Regions from separate parts of the Streptomyces sp. NPDC002788 genome, predicted to be linked through region 1. Evidence: riboswitches for the same ligand, from Rfam matches in the RefSeq annotation. Region 1 holds a riboswitch; each other region holds the start of a gene.

Region 1 (4,530 bases):
GCCGGGGTTCTGGAAGACCCCGTCCTTGAAATGGGGCGATCTGCGGATGCGCGCCATGCGCTCACCGCGCGGGTCCGCGCCGAACGCCCCGGGCCGCAGCGCGCGGAGCCCGGAGCTCAGGGTACGGAAGCCGGCCACGGTACCTCCAGGTGGAGTCGGTCAGGCTTTCCATTATGGTCGGCCCCTACGACACCACTGGGGCGCAGGTGTCCCACTGACGGAGATACTGACCGACCATTCAGAAACCCGGTGGCGGAGGCTCCCCTGCGGCCAGCCCCCTGCTGTCCCTGGCCCGGGCCGATCATCACGGCCGGCAGGGCTTCCTGGTCGTCGACCGGCTGGTGCGCGGTGTCGCCGGCGGCGGTCTGCGGATGCGGGCGGGCTGCACCCTGGACGAGGTGACGGGCCCCGCCCGCGGCATGACCGTGAAGGAAGTCCTGCGCTACGCCCCCGCGAACCGCTACAAGCCGCTCGGCGGCGCCGAGGGCGGTATCGACGGGCTCGCCGCCCATGTGACGTCCTACGCCGGCGCGGTACCGCGGACGCGGGCGCAGCAGTGGGTGGAGGAGGCACTGTCGCGTGAACTGGCCCTGTAGTCACCCGCCTCGGCCCGGCCACAGGTTTCGCGGCACTGCGGGCGGGCCCGGCAAAGGCGCTGCGACGGGAGCCGTGACGCTCCCGCAACCGCCGGACGTCGGAAGGGGCCGTCTCAGGGTGTCCGCCCGCAGCGGTCGGCGCGTCGACGCCAGTGAGCCGGTAGGACACCCCATCACGCCGTTCCGAGGGCGTACCCCCCGGCGGCCCGGACCACCCACCGGCGTCATGCGCAAGCGCGCACCCCCACCGGCCAGCCACAGGCCACCGCAGGCACCCGCACCCTCACGCCACCGGAGCGATCCGCATCCGGATGTCCGCCGGGGACAGTGCCCCCTTGGCCGTCACATGGTCACCCGACGACTGCCCGCGCAGCCGGCGCCCGATCCACGGCACCAGGAACTCGCGTGCCCAGTGGACGTCGTCGCGCCGGATGTCGAGGGTGCCGCGCGGCGGCAGCGGTGGCCAGGGCTGCTCGGGGTCGGCCGGCACGTCGAGGCCGAGCACCTGGCCCGCCCGGAGCGCCACGCGCGTGTGCCCCTCGGGCGACAGGTGCAGCCGGTCGGCATCCCACGCCCTGCGGTCCTGGACACTGCGCAGGGACCACAGGTCGAGCACCGGGCAGCCGTACCGGTCGGCGATGGCCCGGACATGGCCGTTGTACGTAGCGATCTTGCCGCGCAGATGCTTGAGCACGGGCACGCCGCGGGTGTCGAATCCGGTCGTCACCATCACCGTGCCGGCCACGGCCGTGAGCTGGGCGAGAGCCCGCTCGAAACGCTCGGCCACCTCGTCCGGGTCGGTGCCGGGCCGGATGATGTCGTTGCCCCCGGCGCAGAACGAGACGAGGTCGGGGGCCATTTCGACGGCCCGCGGAACCTGGTCCGCCACGATCTGGTCGAGAAGCTTCCCGCGCACGGCGAGGTTGGTGTACTGGAAGTCGCCTTCAGGCCGGAGGTCGGCGAGCAGGACGGCGAACCGGTCGGCCCAGCCGACGAACGCCCCGTCGGGGCCGGGATCACCGACGCCCTCGGTGAAGCTGTCCCCCACCGCCACGTACGACCCGATCACTGCTCTGCTGTCACTCTTCGAATCGTCTGCCACAGCCGTTTATGATTCACCCTCGAATGTGACCTACGCGACCGTAGGCCGGGGTTGACGGGCGGTGAGAAAGGCCACTCCTAAAGTGTTCGCCAACTCCGGAATAGGCAGCCTGTCAGGGATGTTTCGGAGTGGACCGCCAAATCCGGAGGTCGGTGCGGTTCGGTTGGTTCGGGACCAGCAGCGTCTCGGTGCGGTCGTGGAACAGGGAGCGGACGCCGGATTCACCCACGTGACGGCGGAGCCCGGTGGTGGGGTCGCAGTTGTCGCCGTAACCGGCGTAGCAGGCCGTGGGGTGGTCGTACTCGTCGAGGGCACCCCCGCGCGGCGTGTCGAAGGGGGCGTCCGGGGACCGGACGTCGGTCGCGTTCCAGAAGTTGTTGATGGGTGCGCACACACCGAAGGCCGGACCCGGGGATCGGGGTCCGGCCTTCGGCCGCGTGTCGGGCAGGTGGTCGTGCGGTCGGTCAGCCGACGGAGACGCCGTGCGAGCGCAGGAAGGCGACCGGGTCCACGTCCGAGCCGTAGTCCGGCGTGGTGCGGATCTCGAAGTGCAGGTGCGGTCCGGTGACGTTGCCGGTCGCACCGGACAGGCCGATCTGCTGCCCGGCGGTCACGGTCTGGCCGGCCGAGACCGAGAGCTGGGACAGGTGGGCGTACTGGGCGTAGTAGCCGTCGTCGAGCTTGATGACGACCTGGTTGCCGTACGCGCCGCCCCAGCCGGCGGAAACGACCGTGCCCGCGCCGACGGCCTTCAGGGAGGTGCCGGTCGGGACGACGAAGTCGACACCGGTGTGGTAGCCGCTGGACCACATGCTGCCGGCCATGCGGTACGGCGTGCCGACGACGGCACCGGCCACCGGGAGGGTGTAGCCGCCGGCGTTGGTCTGGGCGGCCGGCTTGGCGGCGGCCGGCTTCGCAGCGGTCTCCGCCTTCGCGGCGGTCTCCGCCTTCGCGGACGACTCGGCGGAGGAGGACTTCTTCGCCGGCTTCTCGGCCGAGGCCTTCGGCGCGGACGAGGACGGCTTCTCGCTCGAGGCCGCCTTCTTGCCGATCGAGAGCTTGAGGCCCGGGTGGATCAGCGACGGGTCGTCGCCGACCGCGTCACGGTTGTCCGCGTAGAGCTTCTTCCAGCCGCCGCTGACGTGCTGGTCCTCGGCGATCTTCGCGAGCCAGTCGCCGGCCTTCACGGTGTACGTGCGGGTATCCGTGGCCTTTTCGGCGGCCTTCTTCTCGGCGGCCGGAGCGGACTGGACGGCCTTTTGCGGAGCCGACTGCGGGGCGGCCTGGGCGCCGGCGGCCCCCATGAGCGGAAGCGCGAGGGCGGCCCCGCCGGTTCCGGCGACGGCGATGGAACGGGTGAAACGCTGGGTCTTCGGGCGGCGGTGCTTACCCTTCGCGGGCATGGCGAATTCCTCTCCGTCGCCTGCGAGGTGAGCTGTCGGGTGCGGGCTGGAGATGCCCGGCCGCGCCCAGGCGCGGCTTAACCCCAAGCCGTTCCGGGAACCGGAACAGGCGTCTTACCTGTGGGTCCCCCGCTCCTGCCGTACGTCGGGTCAGTGTGTGGGGCTCCGGGCGGCGGCAGGATTAGGCGTCCGTCCGGATTGGTGTGGAACGTAAGCGACCAAGACGCAATGGGACAAGCTTGCGGTTGCCTGTGAAGCTCTTTTTCTTGACGCGTCGGCACATTTCATCGTCACCCAGCGTGGATTACCGATCTCCGGCTTTCACCAAGAACCCTGAATAACGCCAGAATTACGTGCACATGGCAACAACGCATCGTCACGAATATGACGATGGTCACGCACCCCGACCCCATCTCCTTTACGATCGGGGCACGTTATGGCTAAATGGCGAGAAAGCCCCCCATTAGGACATAAGGGCTACTTCTGTTTGAGGTGGACGACAGTAGCGTCCAGGTCGCCACGCAGACCGACCCGCAGGCCGTGATGCAACAGCACGGCGCCTCGGTGAATTTCGCCCGTTTCGAGGCATTCGTACGTTGCTGCCGGGTTGATACCGTGCAGCCGGAGCGCCGGCACGGGCTCGCCGTAGCGCTGCGCCTGGAGCCAGGCGAGGACGACGGTCTCGTCACCGAGGACGTACTGCACCGCGCTCAGACCACCCTCCGGGGGCCGCAGCCGATAGAGGTCGCCGCGCTGCACCACGGGCCGGATCTCCTTGTACAGCCCCACCCACTCCCGGGCCTCGGCGAGCTCCTCCTGCGTCCACCGCGTGAGGTCGCCGCCGACACCGAGCACCCCGGCCATGGCGCTGACGAACCGGAACCGCAGGGAGCTGGCCCGGTGGTTGAGCATGGCGTTCGGGCTGTCGGTGACCCAGGCGGCCATGACCCGGGCCGGGTGGATCTGGCTGAAGCCGTGCTGGACGGCGAGCCGGTCGAGCGGGTCGGTGTTGTCCGAGGTCCACACCTGGTCCGTCCGGCTCAGCACCCCGAGGTCGATCCGCCCGCCGCCGCCCGAGCAGGACTCGAAGGCCACGCCCGGGTGGGCGGCCCGCAGCCGGTCCAGCAGGGCGTACAAGCCCCGGACGTGGTCGACCCACAGCCGCTGCGGATAAGAGTCATCCGGCCAGCCGGCGTCGGTGAAGCAGCGGTTGAAGTCCCACTTGACGTAGTCGATCGGGGCACTGGAGAGGAGCCCGTCGAGCTGCTCCCACAGGTACTCCTGAACATCCTCGCGGGCAAGGTTGAGTACGAGCTGATTGCGGAATTCCGTCCGCTTTCGTCCGGGTTGGTACTGCACCCAGTCGGGGTGGGCGCGATACAGATCGCTGTCCGGATTGACCATCTCGGGCTCGACCCAGATCCCGAAC
Region 2 (4,530 bases), on a different contig from region 1:
CCGAGCCGGCCGGCCTCGACGGCGTCGCCACGATCATGGCCCGGGCCTTCTCCGAGGGCACCGACAAGCACTCCGCCGAGGAGTTCGCCGCCGAGCTGGAGCGCGCCGGCGCCACCCTCGACGCGCACGCCGATCACCCCGGCGTCCGAATCAGCCTGGAGGTGCCGGCCTCCCGGCTCTCCAAGGGAGTCGGCCTGCTCGCCGACGCTCTCAGGGCGCCCGCGTTCGCGGACAGCGAGATCGAGCGGCTGGTCCGCAACCGCCTCGACGAGATCCCGCACGAGCTGGCCAACCCCTCGCGCCGCGCCGCCAAGGAGCTCTCCAAGGAGCTGTTCCCGGCGAGCTCGCGCATGTCGCGGCCACGGCAGGGCACCGAGGAGACGGTCGCCGCGATCGACTCCGCGGCCGTACGCGGCTTCTACGAGAAGCACGTCCGCCCCGCCACGGCCACCGCCGTGGTCGTCGGCGACCTCACCGGCATCGACCTCGATGCCCTGCTCGGCGACACGCTGGGCGCCTGGACGGGCTCCTCGGCCGAGCCGCGCCCGGTGCCGCCGGTGACCGCCGACGACACGGGCAGGGTCGTCATCGTGGACCGCCCGGGCGCCGTCCAGACGCAGCTGCTGATCGGCCGCATCGGCCCGGACCGGCACGACCGCGTGTGGCCCGCGCAGGTGCTCGGCACGTACTGCCTCGGTGGCACCCTCACCTCCCGCCTGGACCGCGTCCTGCGCGAGGAGAAGGGCTACACCTACGGGGTGCGCTCGTTCGCCCAGGTCCTCAGGTCCGCCCCGGACGGCACCGGTGCCTCGATGCTCGCCATCAGCGGTTCCGTGGACACCCCCAACACCGGCCCCGCGCTGCAGGACCTCTGGACGGTGCTGCGTACCCTCGCCGCCGAGGGCCTCACCGACGCCGAGCGGGACGTCGCCGTGCAGAACCTGGTCGGCGTGGCGCCTCTGAAGTACGAGACGGCGGCTGCCGTCGCGTCCACCCTGGCCGACCAGGTAGAGCAGCACCTGCCCGACGACTACCAGGCCACGCTGTACCGGCAGCTCGCCGCGACCGGCACCGTGGAGGCGACCGCGGCGGCCGTCAGCGCCTTCCCGGTGGACCGGCTGGTGACCGTCCTCGTGGGTGACGCGGCGCAGATCAAGGGCCCGGTCGAGGCCCTGGACATCGGCGAAGTCACGGTCGTCGCCGCCGAGTAGCGAGACGCGGGCGGCACGCGTACGGAGGGGCCCTGGTTGTCTCCTAAGGCACCAGGGCCCCTGTATGCCCGAATTGATACGGAGGTTGCCTGTCTGCCCTGTGGTATGCGCTACAAAAGCCGGGATTCGTTTGGGAATTGAAAGTGGACCCGTTTAGCGTCATCCGGGCTGTTCGTCAGGCAGTGCGCCGCACCCGCGGCACCGGACAGTCATCGCCGAGTCCCCGCACGGCGCGAGCCAGGGGAGCCGGGGACCCAACGCAGTCCCTGGGGTGAATCGGACGCCCGCGCGAACCGCGAGGGGGTCCGTAGGAGACCTTCCTGCTCCGAACCCGTCAGCTAACCCGGTAGGCGAGAGGGAAGGAAAGGACCAGCCACCACATGGCGTTCACACGCGCCACCGGGAAGCACCGTCGTCCCAGCCGGATCCAGCGCGGCACGGCCCGCGCGGCGGGCGTCGCGGCCCTCGCCACCACCGGCGTCCTCGGCACCGTGGCCGCCCCGGCCGCCTTCGCCGCCGAGCCCGCCCCGGAGCAGACCGGCCTCACCCCGGTCGTCACCATGGGCGACACCGTGGCCCAGCAGATCGACGCCCAGGCCGTCGCGCAGCAGCACGCGGCCGAGGAGGCCGCCGCCAAGAAGAAGGCCGAGGAGGCCGCCCGCAAGCGGGCCGAGGAGGCGGCCGAGAAGGCCCGCGAGGCCAAGGAGCGCGCCGCCCGCGAGGCCGAGCGCAAGCGTCTCAACAGCTTCCAGTCCCCCATCCCGGGCTCCTACGTCTCCACCGGTTACAAGTCGGGCGGCGCCATCTGGTCCTCCGGCAGCCACACCGGCATCGACTTCCACGCCGCCACCGGCACCTCCGTCCACGCGGTCGGCATGGGCACGGTCGTCGAGGCCGGCTGGGGCGGTTCCTACGGCAACCAGGTCGTGATCAAGATGAACGACGGGACGTACACCCAGTACGGCCACCTGTCGTCCATCGGCGTCTCGGTGGGCCAGCGGGTCACCCCGGGTCAGCAGATCGGCCTGTCCGGCGCGACCGGCAACGTCACCGGCCCGCATCTGCACTTCGAGGCCCGCACGAGTCCTGAGTACGGCTCCGACATGGACCCCGTCGCCTACCTCCGCTCGCACGGCGTGGACGTCTGACGGCACCTTTCGCTGTTCCCGAGGCCCCGGCTCCCCGAGCCGGGGCCTTTCGGTTCCCGGCGGCCCGCTGTCCAAAAAATATCCCTGGATTCCGGCCTGCCGTCGGAAATTCGGGCTCATTGCAATAGAGTCACGGAACACGCGTCACTCGTCGGCGTTTCACGGGGATTAAGCGGAGGTCGGTCATGCGTATTCCCGCGCACTCGGTGTGCACGGCCATCCGGGACGACATCGTCGCGGGTGTCCACGCACGCGGCAGCCGGCTCACCGAGGAACTCCTCGCACGCCGCTACGGCGTCTCGCGCGTACCGGTCCGGGAGGCCCTGCGCACCCTGGAGGCCGAGGGCTTCGTGGTGACCCGGCGGCACGCGGGCGCGTGCGTGGCCGAACCCACCGAGCAGGAGGCGTCCGACCTGCTGGAGATGCGCATGCTGCTGGAGCCGCTCGGCGCCGCGCGGGCCGCCCAGCGCCGCACCGAGGCCCATCTCAAGGTCCTGCGCGGTCTGGTCCGGATGGGTCAGGAGCGCGCCCGCCGGGGCAACAGCGACGACCTGCGCTCCCTGGGTGGCTGGTTCCACGAGACGCTCGCACAGGCCTCCGGCAGCCCCGCGCTGACCTCGATGCTCACGCAGCTCCGCCACAAGATCCTCTGGATGTACGCCGTCGATCCACCGGCGAGCCCGGTGGAGTCCTGGAGCGAGCACGGAGCGATCGTGGACGCGGTGGCGCGCGGGGACGGCGAGCGCGCGCGGGCGGTCACGGCGCTGCACGCCGAGCGCGCGACGGCCGCGCACCGCCTGCGGTTCGGCTCCGCCGGGGAGCGCACCGAGCGTGTGAGGAACTCGCAACATGCCGTAAACACGTCGAGTCTGCGGCATTAACACGAGAGCCGTATACAAAGAGCAGGAAATTGCGGGGGGCTATTTCTGCTGTCGTCATTTCGCGGGAGAGAAATTAGCCGCGTGGCGAGGAAATGGCGAAGGGCTCGCCCGATGAATTCGGACGAGCCCTCCCGTGTGCGCCGGAGCCGGCGCGAATGGACTCAGACGGTCTCGGGCAGTTCCTCGAGACCCTCGGAGACCAGCTTGGCCAGTCGGTCCAGGGCGGCGTCCGCGCCCTCGGCGTCGGAGGCGAGGACGATCTCCTCGCCGCCCTGGGCGCCCAGGCCCAGAACGGCCAGCATGGAGGCCGCGTTGACGGGGTTGCCGTCAGCCTTGGCGATCGTCACCGGGACGCCTGCGGCCGTGGCGGCTCGGACGAAGATGGAGGCGGGGCGGGCGTGGAGGCCCTCGGCCCAGCCGACGTTGACGCGGCGCTCAGCCATGTGTTGCTGCCCTTCGGTGTTCAGGGTTGTCTAGACCAGTTTCCCATACGTGAAGCCCACCCGGAGCGGTCCTGTCGTTCCACTCCGGGGTGCCGTCGGATCGCGGCCTCGACCCGACTGACGCCCTCCACAGACTGCCTCGCGCCGTTGTCAGGCGCTAGCCGTACTCTGGGGCCCATGCAGACCTCGCCGGACCGGCACGAGTATCCCGCCCACTGGGAGGCCGACGTGGTGCTGCGCGACGGTGGCACCGCGCGCATCCGGCCCATCACCGTCGATGACGCCGATCGCCTCGTCAGCTTCTACGAGCAGGTCTCCGACGAGTCGAAGTACTACCGCTTCTTCGCGCCGTACCCTCGCCTGTCCGCCAAGGACGTCCACCGCTTCACGCACCACGACTTTGTGGACCGGGTGGGACTCGCGGCCACGGTCGGCGGCGAGTTCATCGCCACCGTACGCTACGACCGGATCGGCGCGGACGGAACGCCCGCGTCCGCACCGGCCGACCAGGCCGAGGTCGCCTTCCTGGTCCAGGACGCCCACCAGGGCCGCGGGGTCGCCTCCGCCCTGCTCGAACACATCGGAGCCGTCGCCCGCGAGCGCGGCATCCGCCGCTTCGCCGCCGAGGTACTGCCCGCCAACAACAAAATGATCAAGGTGTTCACGGACGCCGGGTACACCCAGAAACGCAGCTTCGAGGACGGCGTCGTCCGTCTCGAGTTCGACCTGGAACCCACCGACCGCTCCCTCGCCGTGCAGTACGCGCGCGAACACCGCGCCGAGGCCCGCTCCGTGCAGCGGCTGCTCGCGCCCGGCTCGGTCGCCGTCATCGGCGCCGGGCGCACCT
Region 3 (4,530 bases), on a different contig from region 1:
GATGCCCCACCCGTACGTCCTGCTGTCCGCCGCCGTCTCCCTCGACGGCTACCTGGACGACACCGGACCCGAACGCCTGCTCCTGTCCGGCCCCGCCGACTTCGACCGGGTCGACGAGGTCCGGGCGTCCGTCGACGCGATCCTGGTCGGCGCCGGCACCCTCCGCGCCGACAACCCCCAGCTCCTGGTCAACTCCGCCGAGCGGCGCGCCGCCCGCACGACCGCCGGCAAGCCCGAGTACCCCCTCAAGGTCACCGTCAGCGGCTCCGGCGACCTCGACCCGGACGCCCGGTTCTGGCACACCGGCGGCGAGACGGTCCTCTACACGACCGACGAGGGCGCCGAACGCGCCCGTGCCCTCGGCCTCGCCACCGACATCGTCCCCCTCGGCCCCGACCTCGACTGGCGCCGGCTCCTCACCCACCTGCACGACGTGCGGGGCGTACGGCGGCTCATGGTCGAGGGCGGCGGCCTGATCCACACCCAGCTCCTCACTCAGGGCCTCGCCGACGAACTCCAGCTGGTCCTCGCCCCGCTGTTCGTGGGCGACCCCGGGGCGCCCCGCCTCTTCGGACCCGGCGGCTACCAGTCCGGCCGGCTCCGGCTGCTGGAGACGCGGCGGATCGAGGACGTCGTCCTCATGCGCTACGAACCGACCGCCCCGGGCACCGGACCGCTCCCGGTCGCCGCCGACCACCACTGGCTGGCCGTCGCCTGCGCACTGGCGGAGCGGTGTCCGCCGTCGGACACGGCGTTCAGCGTGGGTGCGGTGGTGGTCGCGGCCGACGGCACCGAACTGGCCCGCGGCCACTCCCGCGAGGGCGGCGATCCGGTCGTGCACGCCGAGGAGGCGGCCCTGGCCAAGCTCGACCCGGCCGACCCGAGGCTCACCGGCGCGACCGTCTACAGCAGCCTGGAGCCCTGCGCCCGCCGCGCCTCCCGTCCCGCACCCTGCGCCCGGCTGATCCTCGACGCGGGCGTACGACGCGTCGTCACGGCCTGGCGTGAGCCGGACACCTTCGTGGCCGGGGCCGACGGCAGCGGTGTCCTGGCCGCCGGGGGAGCCGAGGTCGTCGTCCTGCCGGAGCAGGAGGAGCGGGCCAAGGCGCCGAACCGGCACCTGCTGCACTGACCGGACCCCGGCGCCGACGGGCTGTTCACCGCGTGGGAGACCTCGTCGCGCGGGCGACCCGGGCGGCCGAGGAGCCGGTGTGCACGAGCTGTCCCGCGGATGGCGTACACTGGAGTCACAACGACGCGGGGTGGAGCAGCTCGGTAGCTCGCTGGGCTCATAACCCAGAGGTCGCAGGTTCAAATCCTGTCCCCGCTACTGAAGGCCGAGGGCCGGAATCCGAAAGGGTTCCGGCCCTCGGTGCATTCCCGTGCCCGGACGCGTCGTTACGGCCAGTGAGCGAATCGCCCCGCTCCGCATAACAACTGACGAACCATCAAAACTCATGAGTCACTTGCGAGGCGGTCAACTCGCCCGATTTACTACGGTCGTGGCAGGTAAGTCCGCACGAAAAAGGTTAATGATCAAGCGGAAGCGCTGGAATACCCACCGTCCGTCTATTAACGTTCGATAACGCAGCGCGGTCGTCCCAGCCGTCACAGAAGGCGGCTCCGTGCGCACGCGCCGAATCCCGAAAGGGAACCGGGGAACCACCACTTGGGGTGAATCGAGCGGATGCCGCCGTGGAAGCACGGTCGGTATACGCGCGTAGGAGACCTTCCTGCTCCGAACCCGTCAGCTAACCCGGTAGGCGAGAAGGAAGGAAAGGAGTACGCCCACGTGGCGTCCAACCGGCCTGCCCCCGAGGCCCCGTTCGCGACGGACCAGCGCGACACCGAGACGTTCGGCTACGGCCGTCAGCGCACCGACGAGGGCCCGTTCCAGGAGTGGAACCCCACCGCGGAGTCCATCCGCCCCGTCCGTGGCCGGCATCGTGTCACCAAGCAGCGCGGCGGAGGACTCGCCCGCAGCTCCACCGTCCTCGGCGTCGGCGTCATCGCCGCCGTGGGCGCGGGCGGTATGGCCAGCGCCCAGACCGGCAAGCCGCCGGTGTCGATCTCCGTCCCGGACCTTCCCTCGGTGGGTTCCCTCATCTCGGACGACGACACCCCCCAAGGCTCCGCCACCCCGCTCAGCAGCCTCGGCACCGCCGCCGCGGAGACCGACCAGGGAGCCGACGGCGCGGGCGAGGCGCTGCGCGCCCGGATCATGGCCCAGGTCGAGCACCAGCAGGACCAGGTGGAGAGCAAGGCCGCGCAGCAAGCCGCGGCCGCCGCCGAGAAGGCGGCCCAGGAAGCTGTGGCCAAGGCGGAGAAGGAGGCCAAGGCCAAGGCCGCCGAAGCCAAGAAGAAGGCGGAGGAGGAGGCCAGGAAGAAGGCCGAGGCCGAGCGGCTCGCCGCCCTCGCCAAGCAGTACACGCTGCCGACCTCCTCCTACACCATCACCTCGTCCTTCGGTCAGGCCGGCGCCTACTGGTCCTCCGGCTACCACACCGGCCTCGACTTCGCCGCTCCCACCGGCACGCCGATCAAGGCGGTGCACAGCGGCACCATCACCGAGGCCGGCTGGAACGGCTCGTACGGCTACAAGACCGTCCTCACCCTCGATGACGGCACGGAGATCTGGTACGCGCACCAGTCGTCCATCGGCGTCAGCGTCGGCCAGAAGGTCAGCACCGGTGACGTCATCGGCCGCGTGGGCGCCACCGGCAACGTCACCGGGGCCCACCTCCACCTCGAAGTCCACTCCGGTGGATCCTCGAGCGGCATCGACCCGAGGGCGTGGCTGCAGGGCAAGGGCCTGAACCCGTAAGCGGACACCGCCCGTCGGAGCACCGGCGGCCCTGACGACGCCCCCCGACGTCAGGGCCGCCGGTTTCCGTACTCGGGTGTGTCCAAAGGGGTTTGCGGGAGCTTTGCGTCCGCTGCGGAATGAGGCATTCCCTCACGTTCGTTGACGCACGGTATGACGTCTCTTCGCAAGCTCGGCTCTTCCGACCTCGAGGTCTTCCCGCTCGCCCTCGGCGGCAACGTCTTCGGCTGGACCGCCGACGAAGCGCAGTCCTTCGCCGTCCTCGACGCGTACACCGCCGCCGGTGGCAACTTCGTCGACACCGCCGACGTCTACTCGGCCTGGGCCGACGGCAACCGGGGCGGCGAGTCCGAGACCCTGCTCGGCACGTGGCTCGAAGCGCGCGGCAACCGCTCCGAGGTCGTCGTCGCCACGAAGGTCAGCCAGCACCCCGAGTTCCGGGGGCTGTCCGCCGCGAACATCGAGGCCGCCGCCGACGCCTCCCTGCGGCGCCTGCGCACCGACTACATCGACCTCTACTACACCCACTTCGACCAGCCCGACGTGCCGGTCGAGGAGATCATCGGTGCCCTCGACGCACTCGTGAAGGCCGGCAAGGTGCGCCACATCGCCGCCTCCAACATCTCCGCGGAGCGGCTGCGGGCGTCCCTGGAGTTCTCCGACCGTGAGGGGCTCGCCCGGTACGTGGCCCTCCAACCCCACTACAACCTGGTGTCCCGCGACACCTACGAGGGCGAACTCCAGGACCTCGCCGAGCGGAGCGGCCTCGCGGCCGTTCCGTACTACGCGCTCGCGTCCGGCTTTCTCACCGGCAAGTACCGGCCCGGTACGACCGTCGAGAGCGTGCGGGCCGGGGGCGCGGCCAAGCACCTGGAGACCGAGCGGGGGCGGCGGGTGCTCGGCGCGCTCGACGAGATCGCCGAGGCGCATGACGTCCCCGTGGCGACGGTGGCACTGGCCTGGCTCGCCGCCCAGCCGACCGTGGCGGCGCCGATCGCCTCCGCGCGGACGGTGGAGCAGTTGCCCGCGCTGGTGGGGGTCGGGGAGCTGACCTTGACGGAGGCAGAGGTCGGGCGTCTTACGGCGGCTTCGGCCTGAGGGCATGAGGGCCTGAGGTCTGGGGGCTCGGGGTCCCGGTCGTTGTTCGGGTCGGGCTTACGGGCCGGGCTTCTCGGGGCTACGACCGGTAGGGGTTGTACGCGGGGTACGGCGTCGGCCGATGGCCGTACCCGTACACCCCGTACACCGGCCAGGGCGGGGCCGTCACCGGGACCGGAGGGGCCGTGATCCGCGCCGCGTGGTCCAGCGCGGGGCGGGCCGCCTCCCGGCGCCGCCACAGTGCGTGGAGCAGTTCGCGCTCCCGTACGGCGAAGTCGGCCCCGGCGCGGCCGCGGCGGGCCCGGTGCCGGAGGAACGCGAGGGACGTCGCGTACGCCTCGTACCGGGCCACCTCCCGTGCCGCCGCCTTCCCCGCGTGACGGCGTGCGTACTGGCGGGCTATCCGACGGGCCCGCATCGAGCCCAGCGCGTACGGCTCCGCCGGGGTCAGCCAACCGGCCACGGCGTACGCGGGCAGCTCCTCCCGTACGGTCCTCAGCTCCCGTTGCCGGGTCCAGATCACCAGCCACGTCAGCAGCCCGAAGATGGGCACCATGAACGCCGCGTACACGGCGAAAAAGCCGTACTCGCCGAAGGCCGACGAGCCG

The links. A riboswitch is a leader RNA that binds a small molecule or an ion and turns the genes downstream of it on or off. The one in region 1 is predicted to bind cyclic di-AMP.
Region 2: linked by a shared signal. The riboswitch ahead of ACWD1U_RS03160 (M23 family metallopeptidase) and the one ahead of ACWD1U_RS10100 (M23 family metallopeptidase) in region 1 are both predicted to bind cyclic di-AMP.
Region 3: linked by a shared signal. The riboswitch ahead of ACWD1U_RS06675 (M23 family metallopeptidase) and the one ahead of ACWD1U_RS10100 (M23 family metallopeptidase) in region 1 are both predicted to bind cyclic di-AMP.

Annotation. Positions count from the first base shown of each region.
Region 1 is NZ_JBSFVB010000004.1:229,428-233,957, forward strand. It holds gene ACWD1U_RS10080 (MBL fold metallo-hydrolase) at 1-138, opposite strand, end outside; partial or broken gene ACWD1U_RS10085 (glutamate dehydrogenase) at 279-497, shown strand; gene ACWD1U_RS10090 (SGNH/GDSL hydrolase family protein) at 880-1,665, opposite strand; gene ACWD1U_RS10095 (DUF6250 domain-containing protein) at 1,811-2,092, opposite strand; gene ACWD1U_RS10100 (M23 family metallopeptidase) at 2,163-3,101, opposite strand; cyclic di-AMP (ydaO/yuaA leader) riboswitch at 3,106-3,260, opposite strand; gene ACWD1U_RS10105 (alpha-galactosidase) at 3,579-4,530, opposite strand, start outside.
Region 2 is NZ_JBSFVB010000001.1:728,613-733,142, reverse strand. It holds gene ACWD1U_RS03165 (M16 family metallopeptidase) at 1-1,211, shown strand, start outside; cyclic di-AMP (ydaO/yuaA leader) riboswitch at 1,415-1,579, shown strand; gene ACWD1U_RS03160 (M23 family metallopeptidase) at 1,592-2,359, shown strand; gene ACWD1U_RS03155 (GntR family transcriptional regulator) at 2,545-3,240, shown strand; gene ACWD1U_RS03150 (HPr family phosphocarrier protein) at 3,402-3,683, opposite strand; gene ACWD1U_RS03145 (bifunctional acetate--CoA ligase family protein/GNAT family N-acetyltransferase) at 3,861-4,530, shown strand, end outside.
Region 3 is NZ_JBSFVB010000003.1:17,021-21,550, reverse strand. It holds gene ACWD1U_RS06685 (dihydrofolate reductase family protein) at 2-1,132, shown strand; tRNA gene ACWD1U_RS06680 (tRNA-Met) at 1,257-1,330, shown strand; cyclic di-AMP (ydaO/yuaA leader) riboswitch at 1,625-1,781, shown strand; gene ACWD1U_RS06675 (M23 family metallopeptidase) at 1,793-2,824, shown strand; gene ACWD1U_RS06670 (aldo/keto reductase) at 2,978-3,922, shown strand; gene ACWD1U_RS06665 (PrsW family intramembrane metalloprotease) at 4,002-4,530, opposite strand, start outside.